Regions from separate parts of the Pseudomonas sp. GW822-FHT07A10 genome, predicted to be linked through region 3. Evidence: predicted binding sites of a transcription regulator. Region 3 holds the regulator's gene; each other region holds the start of a gene.
The links. Region 3 encodes sigma-54, which starts transcription at its own class of promoters, with help from an activator protein. Its sites were predicted from a motif close to ANTGGCATNNANNTTGCTNT; they were not measured.
Positions count from the first base shown of each region.

Region 1 (3,186 bases), on a different contig from region 3:
ATTCCTTCAATCGTGTAAGCCATTGGCCGCAGAAAAACACCCGTTGTAAACGCCCCTGAACGTGTATGAAAAAACCTTTCAGCCTTTCCTTCACTGACAAAATCAAGACAAAAAAATACCCGGCAAGCCGGGCATTTTTTTGTAGGCGTGCTTACAAGTTGTAGCCGCGTTCGTTGTGCAGCGCCAGATCGATGCCGACTGCCTCTTCTTCCTCGGTGATACGCAGACCGATGACAGCGTCCAGCACCTTGAGGATGATGAAGGTGACGATCGCGGTGTAGATCACCGTGAAGCCCACACCTTTGCACTGAATCCAGACTTGAGCCGCGATGTCGGTGACGGTGCCGAAACCACCCAGGGACGGTGCCGCGAACACACCAGTCAGGATCGCGCCGAGGATACCGCCGATACCGTGCACGCCAAAGGCATCCAGGGAATCGTCATAACCGAGTTTGCGTTTCAGGGTAGTCGCGCAGAAGAAGCACACCACGCCTGCTGCCAGACCGATCACCAGAGCGCCCATCGGGCCCACGGTGCCAGCGGCCGGAGTGATTGCAACCAGACCGGCCACCACACCCGAGGCGATACCCAGTGCACTTGGCTTGCCGTGAGTGATCCACTCGGCAAACATCCAGCCCAGCGCCGCAGCGGCGGTGGCGATCTGAGTCACCAGCATCGCCATGCCTGCAGTGCCGTTGGCTGCGGCAGCGGAACCGGCGTTGAAACCGAACCAGCCGACCCACAACATCGCAGCACCCATCAAGGTGTAACCGAGGTTGTGCGGCGCCATTGGAGTGGTCGGGAAGCCTTTACGCTTGCCCAGTACCAGGCACGCAATCAGACCGGCCACACCGGCGTTGATATGAACCACGGTGCCACCGGCGAAGTCCAGAACACCCCAGTCCCACAATAGGCCGCCGTTGCCGGACCAGACCATGTGCGCAATCGGTGCGTAAACCAGGGTAAACCACACGCCCATGAAAATCAGCATGGCGGAGAACTTCATCCGCTCGGCGAAGGCGCCGACGATCAGTGCCGGGGTAATGATGGCGAAGGTCATCTGGAAGGTGACGAACACTGCCTCAGGGAACAGCGCCGCAGGCCCGGTCAGACTCGCAGGCGTGATACCGGCGAGGAAGGCCTTGTTCAGGCTCCCGAAGAACGAGTTGAAATTGATGACGCCCTGTTCCATGCCGGTGGTGTCGAACGCGACGCTGTAGCCATAAATGACCCACAGAACGCTGATCAGACCGGTAATGGCGAAGCACTGCATCATCACGGAAAGAAGGTTTTTCGACCGAACCATGCCGCCGTAGAACAGCGCGAGGCCGGGAATGGTCATGAACAGCACCAGGGCTGTCGAGGTCATCATCCAGGCGGTGTCGCCGGAGTTGAGGACTGGGGCCGCCACTTCGTCTGCCGCCATGGCCAGGCCGGGCATTACGAGGGACAACAGGGCTCCTAGCCCTGCGATTTTACGCAGAGTCATATTGTTTTCTCCTGGGGCGTTGGGTTTGTGGCGGCTTAGATTGCGTCGGTATCGGTTTCGCCGGTACGGATGCGAATCGCCTGTTCCAGATTGACCACGAAGATCTTGCCGTCACCGATCTTGCCGGTGTTGGCGGCCTTGGTTATCGCCTCGATAACCCGGTCCAGATCCTTGTCGTCAATGGCGACATCGATCTTCACCTTGGGCAGAAAATCGACCACGTACTCCGCGCCGCGATACAGCTCGGTGTGACCCTTCTGCCGACCGAAGCCTTTGACCTCAGTAACGGTAATGCCCTGCACGCCGATCTCGGACAGCGACTCGCGCACGTCGTCCAATTTGAACGGCTTGATGATGGCAGTGACTAGCTTCATGAAAACTCTCTCCCGAATTGGTGGACTTGCCCCAGGAAAACAAACCCGACTCAAGTCTAAGCGCAGTGCCTGGCTTTGTAACGCATCGTCGGCCTTACCTGCCCATCCGACGCCAGCTAACCACTCCGCACGAAACTTCCCCCGTTCCGCTTGGCGCACTGCATTCGTCACAGCGACTGCATCAGTGCATGGGTCACCAGCGACTAAGCAGAAAGCTTGCCATCTATCCAAAACCCATTGATTTCAAGCCCTTGGCCGCTGCCACAGGCCCTTCCAGTCGATTGACGCAACGGTTACGCACAACAACAGTGCGCGACCGCCCACTCGTATGCGCGAAAAGCGTGCATCCCAGCCGCCGAGATTGACTATAGACACTGCGTGGTACACTGCCCGCCATTGTTGACAGGACATTTCCCATGCTCGCGCCCAAAGACTTCCTCGACGCCCTCAGCGGCACCGCCTCCCGCCTCTTCAGCGGCGACACCCCACTGCCGAAAAGCGAAATCGAAAGCCAGTTCAAGGCTTTGTTGCAGAGCGGCTTCAGCAAGCTGGACCTGGTGAGCCGGGAAGAATTCGATAGTCAGATGGTTGTGCTGGCGCGGACCCGGGCGCGGCTGGAAAGCCTTGAGGCTAAAGTGGCGGAGCTGGAAGCGAAGCTCAATCCAGTTGCTGACGCCGAGTAACCTGGTCGTTCCCGTGCTCTGCGTGGAAACGATCATTCAATGTGTCCTGTAGGAGCTGCCGAAGGCTGCGATCTTTTGATCTTAAGCCCTGCAAACATCCCGGCAACGTCCTACAAAGAGCACCACCGCCGTCCGATTGCGCCGCAAAGCCCCGGTTCCTAAGCTCACCTTCTGCTGAATGTTCAGCACTGGGTTTGGCGACCCTGGAAGCTTAAGGCGCACGACAACCATCCGATAGCGGGCTAATTTCCGCCGCATCGAATCATGGCGGCTGTGCGTGGGAGACCTTCGGGTCTGCCGGGTTCCTTTTGCTCCGGTTCGCCAACCCGCGTACAGCTGCCACCCAATTGTTTGGCGACGATTGCAGGCAGCCCTTTAAGCAAAAGGAGCTGTATCAATGAATCGCGATGACGCTTACCTGATCCCCCACGTCTTCACCCGCCACAAACTCCACATCCACGCCCTACTCCTCGAAAACCAGGCCTGGTTCAGCGCCCGCGACCTCGGCCGATTGCTCCGGCTTTTCCTGGACGAACGAGCGTTACGAAAACTCGATCCCGACCAACACCAAACCGTACAACTGCTCATCCACGGCACTGTAGAAAACACACTGCTGATCAGCGAATCCGGCGTCTACGCA
Region 1 is NZ_JBXAKV010000002.1:287,302-290,487, reverse strand. Features, by position in the region: gene AC1RL4_RS04780 (ammonium transporter) at 152-1,489, opposite strand; gene glnK (P-II family nitrogen regulator) at 1,525-1,863, opposite strand; gene AC1RL4_RS04770 (accessory factor UbiK family protein) at 2,280-2,546, shown strand; gene AC1RL4_RS04765 (BRO-N domain-containing protein) at 2,944-3,186, shown strand, end outside.
Region 1: glnK (P-II family nitrogen regulator) is a predicted target of sigma-54. The motif match lies at 2,068-2,087, and genes of this name have one in related genera.

Region 2 (3,186 bases), on a different contig from region 3:
GGCCATGGCCGGTGCGGTGTTGACGCTGCACCGGGCGGACCGGGTGGGCGAGCGCATCTATAACGTGCGCAAACAGGAGTTGCGCGGCTTCGACAGCATTTTCCAAAGTTCGAAAGTGATGGCGGCGGTGGTTCGCGAAGCGCGGCGCATGGCACCACTGGATGCGCCGCTATTGATCGAAGGCGAAACCGGCACCGGCAAAGAGTTGTTGGCGCGGGCTTGTCACCTGGCGAGCCCGCGTGGGCAATCACCGCTGATGGCGCTCAACTGCGCCGGCCTGCCTGAGTCCATGGCCGAGACTGAATTGTTCGGCTACGGCCCCGGCGCCTTCGAAGGGGCGCGGGCCGAAGGCAAGCTCGGGCTCCTGGAGCTGACGGCGGGCGGTACGTTGTTTCTCGATGGCGTCGGCGAAATGAGCCCGCGCTTGCAGGTGAAATTGCTGCGCTTTCTGCAGGACGGTTGCTTCCGTCGTGTTGGCAGCGATGAAGAGGTCTATCTGGATGTGCGGGTGATCTGCGCGACTCAGGTGGACTTGTCCGAGCTGTGTGCTCGCGGTGAGTTTCGCCAGGACTTGTACCACCGCTTGAACGTGCTCTCGCTGCACATCCCGCCGCTGCGCGAATGCCTCGACGGACTGGCGCCGCTGGTGGAGCACTTCCTCGATCAGGCCAGTCGACAGATCGGTTGCCCACTGCCGAAACTGGCGCCGGCGGCGATGGAACGGCTCAGTCACTATCACTGGCCGGGTAACGTGCGGCAGTTGGAAAACGTGCTGTTTCAGGCGGTTTCCCTGTGCGAGGGCGGCACCGTCAAAGCCGAGCACATTCGTCTGCCGGACTACGGCGTGCGTCAGCCGCTTGGCGATTTCTCCCTCGAGGGCGGGCTGGACGAGATTGTCGGGCGCTTCGAGAAAGCGGTGCTGGAGCGCTTGTATTCCGAGTATCCGAGCAGTCGGCAACTGGGCAAGCGACTGGGGGTTTCCCATACCACCATTGCCAATAAGTTACGCGAGTATGAGGTGGGCAAAGAGCCGGGTGTTTAAACCTGTGGCGAGGGGGCTTGCCCCCGTTGGGTTGCGAAGCGGCCCCAAATGCAGCAACCGTATAGTGTCAGGTAAAACGCGTCGGATGATTTTGCGGCCGCTTCGCAACCGAACGGGGGCAAGCCCCCTCGCCACAGAGTTCTGTGTTGACTGCAAAGGTCGATGCTTGCCGTAAGCGGCATGACACCGCCGGTTTTTCGTCTTCGATTCATTCCCCCATTCCTCTCTAAACCCCTCAAGTCCTTTGTTTGCCGGGCCCGGCGCCGCCAGAAAAAAGTTGGTCTGCAAATTGCTTATGGCTCAGCAGTACAGCGGTGGGCGGCAAACGTCCGGCATGCAGAGGAAAGAGTGTGGACAAGTACCTTTATGTGGCAATGACCGGCGCCAGCCAGAATGCACTGGCGCAGAAGGCTCATGCCAACAACCTGGCGAACATCTCTACCAATGGTTTTCAGAAGGACCTGGAGCAGGCCCGTTCGATGCCGGTGTTTGGTGACAGCTTTCCGGCGCGTGCGTTTGCCATGAGCGAACGTCCGGCTACCGACTTCTCCCCGGGCGCCCTGGTGCAAACCGGTCGCGACCTCGATGTCGCGGTGCAAGGCAACGGCTGGATCGCCGTGCAAAACCCCGATGGCGGTGAAAGCTACGTGCGCACCGGTAGCCTGAACGTTGACGCGCTGGGCGTACTGCGCGCCGGCAACGGCATGCCGGTGATGGGCAATGGCGGGCCGATTGCCGTGCCGCCCGAGCAGCAGATCGAAGTTGGCGAAGACGGCACCGTCAGCATCCGTGCGATGGGTGAAGGCCCGCGGGTGATGGCCGAAGTCGACCGCATCAAACTGGTCAACCCGGACTTCAAGAACATGACCAAAGGCCTGGACGGTTCGATCCACACCAAGGACGGCAAGCCGGCGCAAGCCGATGCCGGCGTCAAACTGGTGTCTGGGTTTCTCGAGTCGAGCAACGTCAATGCCGTGGAAGAAATGACTTCGGTACTGGCGCTGGCCAAGCAGTTCGAGCTGCACATCAAGATGATGAACACCGCCAAAGACGATGACCAGGCCATGGCTCGGGTCTTGCAGATCAGCTAATTATCAGAACGTCGCGCCGTAAAACAGGCGCACGAGGAGAAACGAATGCTTCCGGCTCTATGGGTTGCCAAAACAGGTCTGTCCGCCCAGGACACCAACCTCACCACCATTTCCAACAACCTGGCGAACGTATCGACCACGGGTTTCAAACGTGACCGCGCCGAGTTCCAGGACTTGCTGTATCAGATCAAACGCCAGCCAGGCGCCCAGTCGACCCAGGACAGCGAACTGCCGTCGGGTCTGCAAGTGGGTACCGGTGTGCGCATCGTCGGCACCCAGAAAAACTTCACCGCCGGCAGCCTGCAAACCACCGAGCAGCCATTGGACATGGCCATCGACGGTCGCGGTTTCTTCCAGATCCTGCAGCCCGATGGCACCACGTCCTACACCCGTGACGGTACCTTCCACCTGGATTCCAACGGCCAGATCGTCAACGCCAGCGGCTTTGCCCTGGAGCCGGCCATTGTCATTCCGAACAACGCCCAGACGTTCACCGTTGGTCGTGACGGCACCGTGTCCATCACCGTTGCCGGCAACCCCGCCTCCCAGGTGATCGGCAACCTGCAAACCGCCGACTTCATCAACCCGGCCGGCCTGCAAGCGGTGGGTAACAACCTGTTCCTGGAAACCGCTGCCAGTGGCGCGCCGCAAGTCGGCACCCCGGGCCTGGCCGGTTTTGGCACCACGCTGCAGAACACTCTGGAAACGTCCAACGTCAGCACCGTTGAAGAGATGGTCAACATGATCACCACTCAGCGCGCCTACGAGATGAACTCCAAAGTGATCTCCACCGCCGACCAGATGCTCTCGTTCGTAACGCAGAATCTGTAATCAAGTCTATGAGGCGGCCATGAGGTCGCCTGCAACACCGTGAGGTAGGGTCATGAATCGCTTCGTATCTGTTCTGGCACTGAGTGGGGTCGCCGCGCTGGCGGGGTGCGTCGGTCCGACGCCAAAGCCCAATGACCCTTACTACGCCCCGGTGTTGCCGCGCACGCCGCTGCCGGCTGCCGCCAATAACGGCTCGATCTACCAGGCCGGTTTCGAACAGAA
Region 2 is NZ_JBXAKV010000010.1:226,337-229,522, forward strand. Features, by position in the region: gene AC1RL4_RS18555 (sigma-54-dependent phenylalanine hydroxylase transcriptional regulator PhhR) at 1-1,042, shown strand, start outside; gene AC1RL4_RS18560 (flagellar basal body rod protein FlgF) at 1,393-2,133, shown strand; gene flgG (flagellar basal-body rod protein FlgG) at 2,179-2,964, shown strand; gene flgH (flagellar basal body L-ring protein FlgH) at 3,017-3,186, shown strand, end outside.
Region 2: AC1RL4_RS18560 (flagellar basal body rod protein FlgF) is a predicted target of sigma-54. The motif match lies at 1,319-1,338, and genes of this name have one in related genera.

Region 3 (3,186 bases):
CGCAAAACCGCGTCGTACTGATCGACAAGGCCAAAGTTGTCGACAAGGACAACAACGTCACCCAGGGCGAAAAAATCGTCTATGACACGGTGAAAAAATTGGCCAGCGCCGGTCGCGCCACGGGCAGCAAGGTCACCGAGGCACGTCCGCGTATCGACATGGTGATCCAGCCGAAGAAGAAAACCGACGAGAAAACCCAGTAATGGCAACTCTGAAAGCTCAGCACCTGGCCAAGAGCTACAAGAGCCGCCAGGTCGTGCGCGACGTCAGCCTGTCCATCGACAGCGGCCAGATCGTCGGCCTGCTTGGCCCCAACGGCGCCGGCAAAACCACCTGTTTCTACATGATCGTGGGCCTGGTACAGGCCGATCAGGGGCGCGTACTGATCGATGACCTGGACGTCAGCCACCAGCCGATGCATGGTCGCGCGAAGGCCGGTATCGGCTATCTTCCGCAAGAAGCGTCGATCTTCCGCAAGCTGTCGGTGACCGACAACATCATGGCCATCCTCGAAACCCGTAAGGAGCTCGACAAGGCCGGTCGCCGCAAAGAGCTGGAAAGCCTACTGCAGGAATTTCACATCCACCACATTCGTGACAGCCTTGGCATGAGCCTGTCCGGTGGTGAACGCCGTCGGGTGGAAATCGCCCGGGCACTGGCCACCAACCCGAAATTCATCCTCCTCGACGAACCCTTCGCCGGCGTGGACCCAATCTCGGTGGGCGACATCAAGCAGATCATCCATCACCTCAAAGCCAAAGGCATTGGCGTGCTGATCACTGACCATAACGTCCGTGAAACCCTGGACATCTGCGAAACCGCCTACATCGTCAACGATGGCCAGCTGATCGCTGAAGGCGACTCCGCCACCATCCTGGCCAACGAACTGGTCAAGGAAGTGTATCTGGGCCATGAGTTCCGCCTGTAAGCGCTGAGGTGCCTGGCCAGTCGCCTCGGCGCTCATCTCAATAAAAAATCAATAGTTTTTTATTGTTACAGCGCTCTAGGCAAACACTTCAGTTTCAGGCATATAATTTGCTTATGTTTGGCGCTTCGGCGCCCTGTAGTGGATGGCGCATGTGCGCCGGCGAATAAGGTGTTAAGCCCCTGCCATGAAACCATCGCTAGTCTTGAGAATGGGCCAGCAGCTGACGATGACACCGCAGCTGCAACAGGCCATCCGCCTGCTCCAATTGTCGACCCTGGACCTGCAACAGGAAATCCAGGAGGCCCTGGAGTCCAATCCGATGCTCGAACGCCAGGAAGAAGGCGACGACTTCGATAACGCCGACCCCTTGGCCGACAAAGCCGAACAGCAACCCAACGCCGACATTCAGGAACCCTCCTACCAGGAAACCGCCCCGACGGTGGATAACCTTGAGGAAGGCGACTGGAACGAGCGCATTCCCAACGAATTGCCTGTCGATACCGCCTGGGAAGACGTCTACCAGACCAGCGCCAGCAGCCTGCCGAGCAACGATGACGACGAGTGGGATTTCACCACCCGTACTTCGGCCGGTGAAAGCCTGCAAAGCCATTTGCTCTGGCAACTGAACCTGGCACCGATGTCCGACACCGATCGCCTGATCGCCGTGACCCTGATCGACTGCATCAACAATCAGGGCTATCTGGACGAAACCCTCGAGGAAATCCTCGAGGCCTTCGATCCGGAACTGGACATCGAACTGGACGAAATCGAAGCCGTCCTGCACCGCATCCAGCAATTCGAGCCCGCCGGTATCGGCGCCCGCAATCTCGGTGAATGCCTGCTGCTGCAACTGCGTCAACTGCCCGCCAAGACCCCTTGGCTGACCGAGGCCAAGCGCCTGGTCACCGATTACATCGACCTGCTCGGCAGCCGCGACTACAGCCAGCTGATGCGCCGCATGAAGCTCAAGGAAGATGAACTGCGCCAGGTGATCGAACTGGTCCAGAGCCTCAACCCGCGCCCGGGTTCGCAAATCGAGTCCACCGAAGCCGAATACGTCGTTCCTGACGTGATCGTGCGCAAGGACAACGAGCGCTGGCTGGTGGAGCTGAACCAGGAGTCGGTGCCACGCCTGCGGGTCAACGCCCAATATGCCGGCTTCGTACGCCGCGCCGATACCAGCGCTGACAACACCTTCATGCGAAATCAGCTGCAGGAGGCTCGCTGGTTCATCAAGAGCCTGCAAAGCCGCAACGAAACGCTGATGAAAGTGGCCACCCAGATCGTCGAGCATCAACGCGGCTTCCTGGAGTACGGCGACGAGGCCATGAAACCGTTGGTGCTGCATGACATCGCCGAAGCGGTGGGCATGCACGAATCGACGATTTCACGGGTGACCACGCAAAAATTCATGCATACCCCACGGGGCATCTATGAACTGAAATACTTTTTTTCCAGCCACGTCAGCACCTCCGAAGGCGGTGAATGCTCGTCCACGGCGATCCGCGCGATCATCAAAAAACTGGTTGCCGCGGAAAATCAGAAAAAGCCGTTGAGTGACAGCAAGATCGCTGGTTTACTGGAGGCACAAGGCATTCAGGTGGCTCGCCGCACCGTCGCCAAGTACCGCGAATCCCTAGGAATCGCGCCTTCGAGCGAACGAAAGCGGTTGATGTAGAGCCACGCCACAGCGTTCCAGTGGTAGATCATCGGATCTACCGCTTTATGCACTGGCAACGAAGGAGAAGCTGTATGCAAGTCAACATCAGTGGACACCAACTGGAAGTGACCGAACCTCTTCGCACCTACATCGGCGAAAAACTCGAACGATTAGAGAGGCATTTCGACAAGATCACCAACGTGCAGGTCACGATGACGGTCGAGAAGCTCAAGCAGAAAATCGAAGCCACGCTGCATATTCCCGGCAATGAGGTGGTCGCTAACGCGGAACATACCGATATGTACGCAGCGATCGACGCACTGACCGACAAGCTGGATAAACAACTCAAAAAGCATAAGGAAAAGACCCAGAGCCTCCTCCAGGGCGCGACCGGTCGTTAACACTCCCAACCCATGATCCGACTTGAAAGCATCCTGACCCCCGGCCGTTCCCTGGTGAACGTGCCGGGCGGCAGTAAAAAGAAAGCCCTCGAGCAAATTGCCAACCTCATCCATCGCGAAGTGCCGGATCTGGCCATGCAGGATGTCTTCGAGAGTCTGGTCGCCCGTGAAAAACTCGGTTCCACCGGATTTGGCAA
Region 3 is NZ_JBXAKV010000015.1:25,207-28,392, reverse strand. Features, by position in the region: gene lptA (lipopolysaccharide transport periplasmic protein LptA) at 1-203, shown strand, start outside; gene lptB (LPS export ABC transporter ATP-binding protein) at 203-928, shown strand; gene AC1RL4_RS22620 (RNA polymerase factor sigma-54) at 1,113-2,606, shown strand; gene hpf (ribosome hibernation-promoting factor, HPF/YfiA family) at 2,681-2,989, shown strand; gene ptsN (PTS IIA-like nitrogen regulatory protein PtsN) at 3,002-3,186, shown strand, end outside.

Region 4 (3,186 bases), on a different contig from region 3:
TTCCGTCTCGACGGCCAGCAGCTGTATGGGATCAACGTGTTCAAGGTTCGCGAGGTGCTGCAATGCCCCAAGCTGACCCTGATGCCCAAGTCCAGTCCTGTCGTGTGCGGTGTGGCGAATATTCGGGGGGCAACCATTCCGATCCTGGATCTGGCGATGGCGACCGGTGCCGGTCGGTTGCTGGACCAGAGCAATCCCTTCGTGATCATCACGGAGTACAACACCAAGACCCAGGGTTTCCTGGTTCGGTCGGTGGAGCGCATCGTCAACATGAACTGGGAGGAGATTCATCCGCCACCCAAGGGCACGGGGCGCGATCACTACCTGACGGCTGTGACTCGGGTCGACAACCAGTTAGTCGAAATCATCGACGTCGAGAAGGTGCTGGCGGAAGTGGCGCCGACGCCGGAAGCGATTTCGGTGGGCGTGGTTGATGTTGAAACCCAGCACAAGGCGCTCTCTTTGCGCGTATTGACGGTCGACGACTCGTCGGTGGCGCGCAAGCAGGTGACCCGTTGCCTGCAAACGATCGGTGTCGAAGTGGTGGCGTTGAACGATGGTCGGCAAGCGCTGGATTACCTGCGCAAGCTGGTCGACGAGGGCAAGAAGCCGGAAGAAGAGTTCCTGATGATGATCTCCGACATCGAGATGCCGGAGATGGACGGGTACACCCTGACGGCCGAGATCCGCAACGACCCGCGCATGCAAAAGCTCCATATCATCCTGCATACTTCGTTGTCGGGTGTGTTCAATCAGGCGATGGTCAAGAAGGTCGGTGCCGATGACTTCCTGGCCAAGTTCCGTCCTGATGACCTGGCATCCCGGGTAGTCGACCGGATCAAAGCAGCAGATAACAGCTAGAGGCCTTCTGCCCCTGGCGGTCAACACGATTTAAGAGGCGGTATCTTTGTCTACGGGTAATTTGGATTTCGAACAGTTCCGGGTATTCCTGGAAAAAGCCTGTGGCATTTTGCTCGGTGAAAACAAGCAATATCTGGTCTCGAGCCGTCTCAACAAACTGATGGAACAGCAGGGCATCAAATCGTTGGGTGAGCTGGTTCAGCGCATCCAGACCCAGCCGCGCAGCGGTTTGCGCGAGATGGTGGTGGATGCCATGACCACCAACGAAACCCTGTGGTTTCGTGACACCTATCCGTTTGAAGTCTTGAAGAACAAGGTATTGCCTGAAGCGATCAAGGCCAGCCCCGGTCAGCGCCTGCGGATCTGGTCGGCGGCGTGTTCGTCGGGTCAGGAACCATATTCGCTGTCGATGTCCATCGATGAGTTCGAACGGGTCAACATGGGCCAGTTGAAGATGGGCGTGCAGATCGTTGCCACCGACCTGTCCGGCAGCATGCTGACCAACTGCAAGACCGGCGAATACGACAGCCTGGCCATCGGTCGCGGTCTGTCGCCCGAGCGCCTTCAGCGTTACTTCGACCCCAAGGGGCCGGGGCGCTGGGCCATCAAGGCACCAATCAAGAGTCGGGTGGAGTTTCGCTCGTTCAACTTGCTGGACAGCTACGCGAGCCTGGGCAAGTTCGACATCGTGTTCTGCCGCAACGTGCTGATCTACTTCTCCGCCGAGGTGAAGAAAGACATCCTGTTGCGCATTCACAGCACGCTCAAGCCGGGCGGTTATCTGTTCCTTGGCGCGTCCGAAGCGCTGAACGGTTTGCCGGACCATTACCAGATGGTCCAGTGCAGCCCGGGGATCATTTACCAGGCGAAGTGATTCGTTGACGGCATAAAAAACGGGAGTCCATTGGGGCTCCCGTTTTTTTATGCCTGTGACACCACGCTCCCACAGGGTCAAGTGGTGTTCTTTGGATGGTGAGAAGCGGCAGAAAAGCGGCAGGCGGCGGAAATCGGTTGCCGCTTTTCTGGCATTGCCGCCTCACCACTGCCCGCAAAGCCCCGGTTTACGGGGTTTTTTGAATTGGCACGCCGCTTGCTATGTTCACGTTACGAAAAATCAGGTCACCCGAAGGTTTCCCGACATGAGCATCAGCTTCGATAAAGCGCTCGGTATCCACGAACAAGCCCTGGGCTTCCGCGCTCAGCGTGCCGAAGTCCTGGCCAACAACATCGCCAACGCCGACACCCCGAACTACAAGGCTCGGGATCTGGACTTCTCGAAAGTGCTCGCCGAGCAGAACGAGAAAACCAAAAACGGCAAGTTCGCCTTGAGCATGACCAACAGCCGTCACATCGAAGCTGAAGGCCTGGGCAATGGCGACGAGTCGCTGATGTATCGCACGCCGATGCAACCGTCGATCGACCAGAACACCGTGGACGCCCAACTGGAACAGTCGAACTACGCGGAAAACGCGGTCAACTTCCAGGCCAGCTTCACCCTGCTCAACAGTAAATTCAAAGGGCTGGTGTCAGCCCTGCGCGGAGAGTAATTCATGTCCCTGTCCAGTGTTTTCAACATTGCCGGTAGCGGCATGAGTGCCCAGACCACTCGCCTGAACACCGTTGCCAGTAACATCGCCAACGCCGAGACCGTTTCGTCGAGCATCGACCAGACCTACCGCGCCCGTCACCCGGTGTTCGCCACCATGTTCCAGGGCGGCCAGAGCGGCGGCAGCGATTCGCTGTTCCAGAACCAGGACGCGGCCGGTCAAGGCGTGCAAGTGCTGGGCGTGGTCGAAGACCAGAGCAACCTTGAAGCGCGCTACGAGCCGAACCATCCGGCCGCTGATGCCAAGGGCTACGTCTACTACCCGAACGTCAACGTCGTCGAAGAAATGGCCGACATGATTTCCGCAAGCCGTTCGTTCCAGACCAACGCAGAAATGATGAACACCGCCAAAACCATGATGCAGAAGGTCCTGACCCTCGGTCAGTGATAAGGGGCGACTTTCGATGAGTGTTACCGATACCACCAGCGGCGTAAGCATCAAGGATGTCCTGGCCAACTCTTCGGTCAAGACCACGACCACCAGTGATGGTCTTTCCGCGGCGACCAGCAGTGCCACCGGCAGCAAGGCATTGGGCAAGGATGCGTTCCTGCAACTGCTGGTCACCCAGCTGAAAAACCAGAACCCGCTCGATCCTCAGGACAACAGCGCGTTCGTAGCCCAGTTGGCGCAGTTCAGTAGTCTGGAAGGCATCACCACGCTGAACGACACCGTCAGCGGTATTGCCGGCAACTACAACTCCTCGCAAGCCTTGCAGGCT
Region 4 is NZ_JBXAKV010000022.1:15,696-18,881, forward strand. Features, by position in the region: gene AC1RL4_RS27000 (chemotaxis protein CheV) at 1-861, shown strand, start outside; gene cheR (protein-glutamate O-methyltransferase CheR) at 908-1,735, shown strand; gene flgB (flagellar basal body rod protein FlgB) at 2,001-2,408, shown strand; gene flgC (flagellar basal body rod protein FlgC) at 2,412-2,855, shown strand; gene flgD (flagellar hook assembly protein FlgD) at 2,872-3,186, shown strand, end outside.
Region 4: flgB (flagellar basal body rod protein FlgB) is a predicted target of sigma-54. The motif match lies at 1,939-1,958, and genes of this name have one in related genera.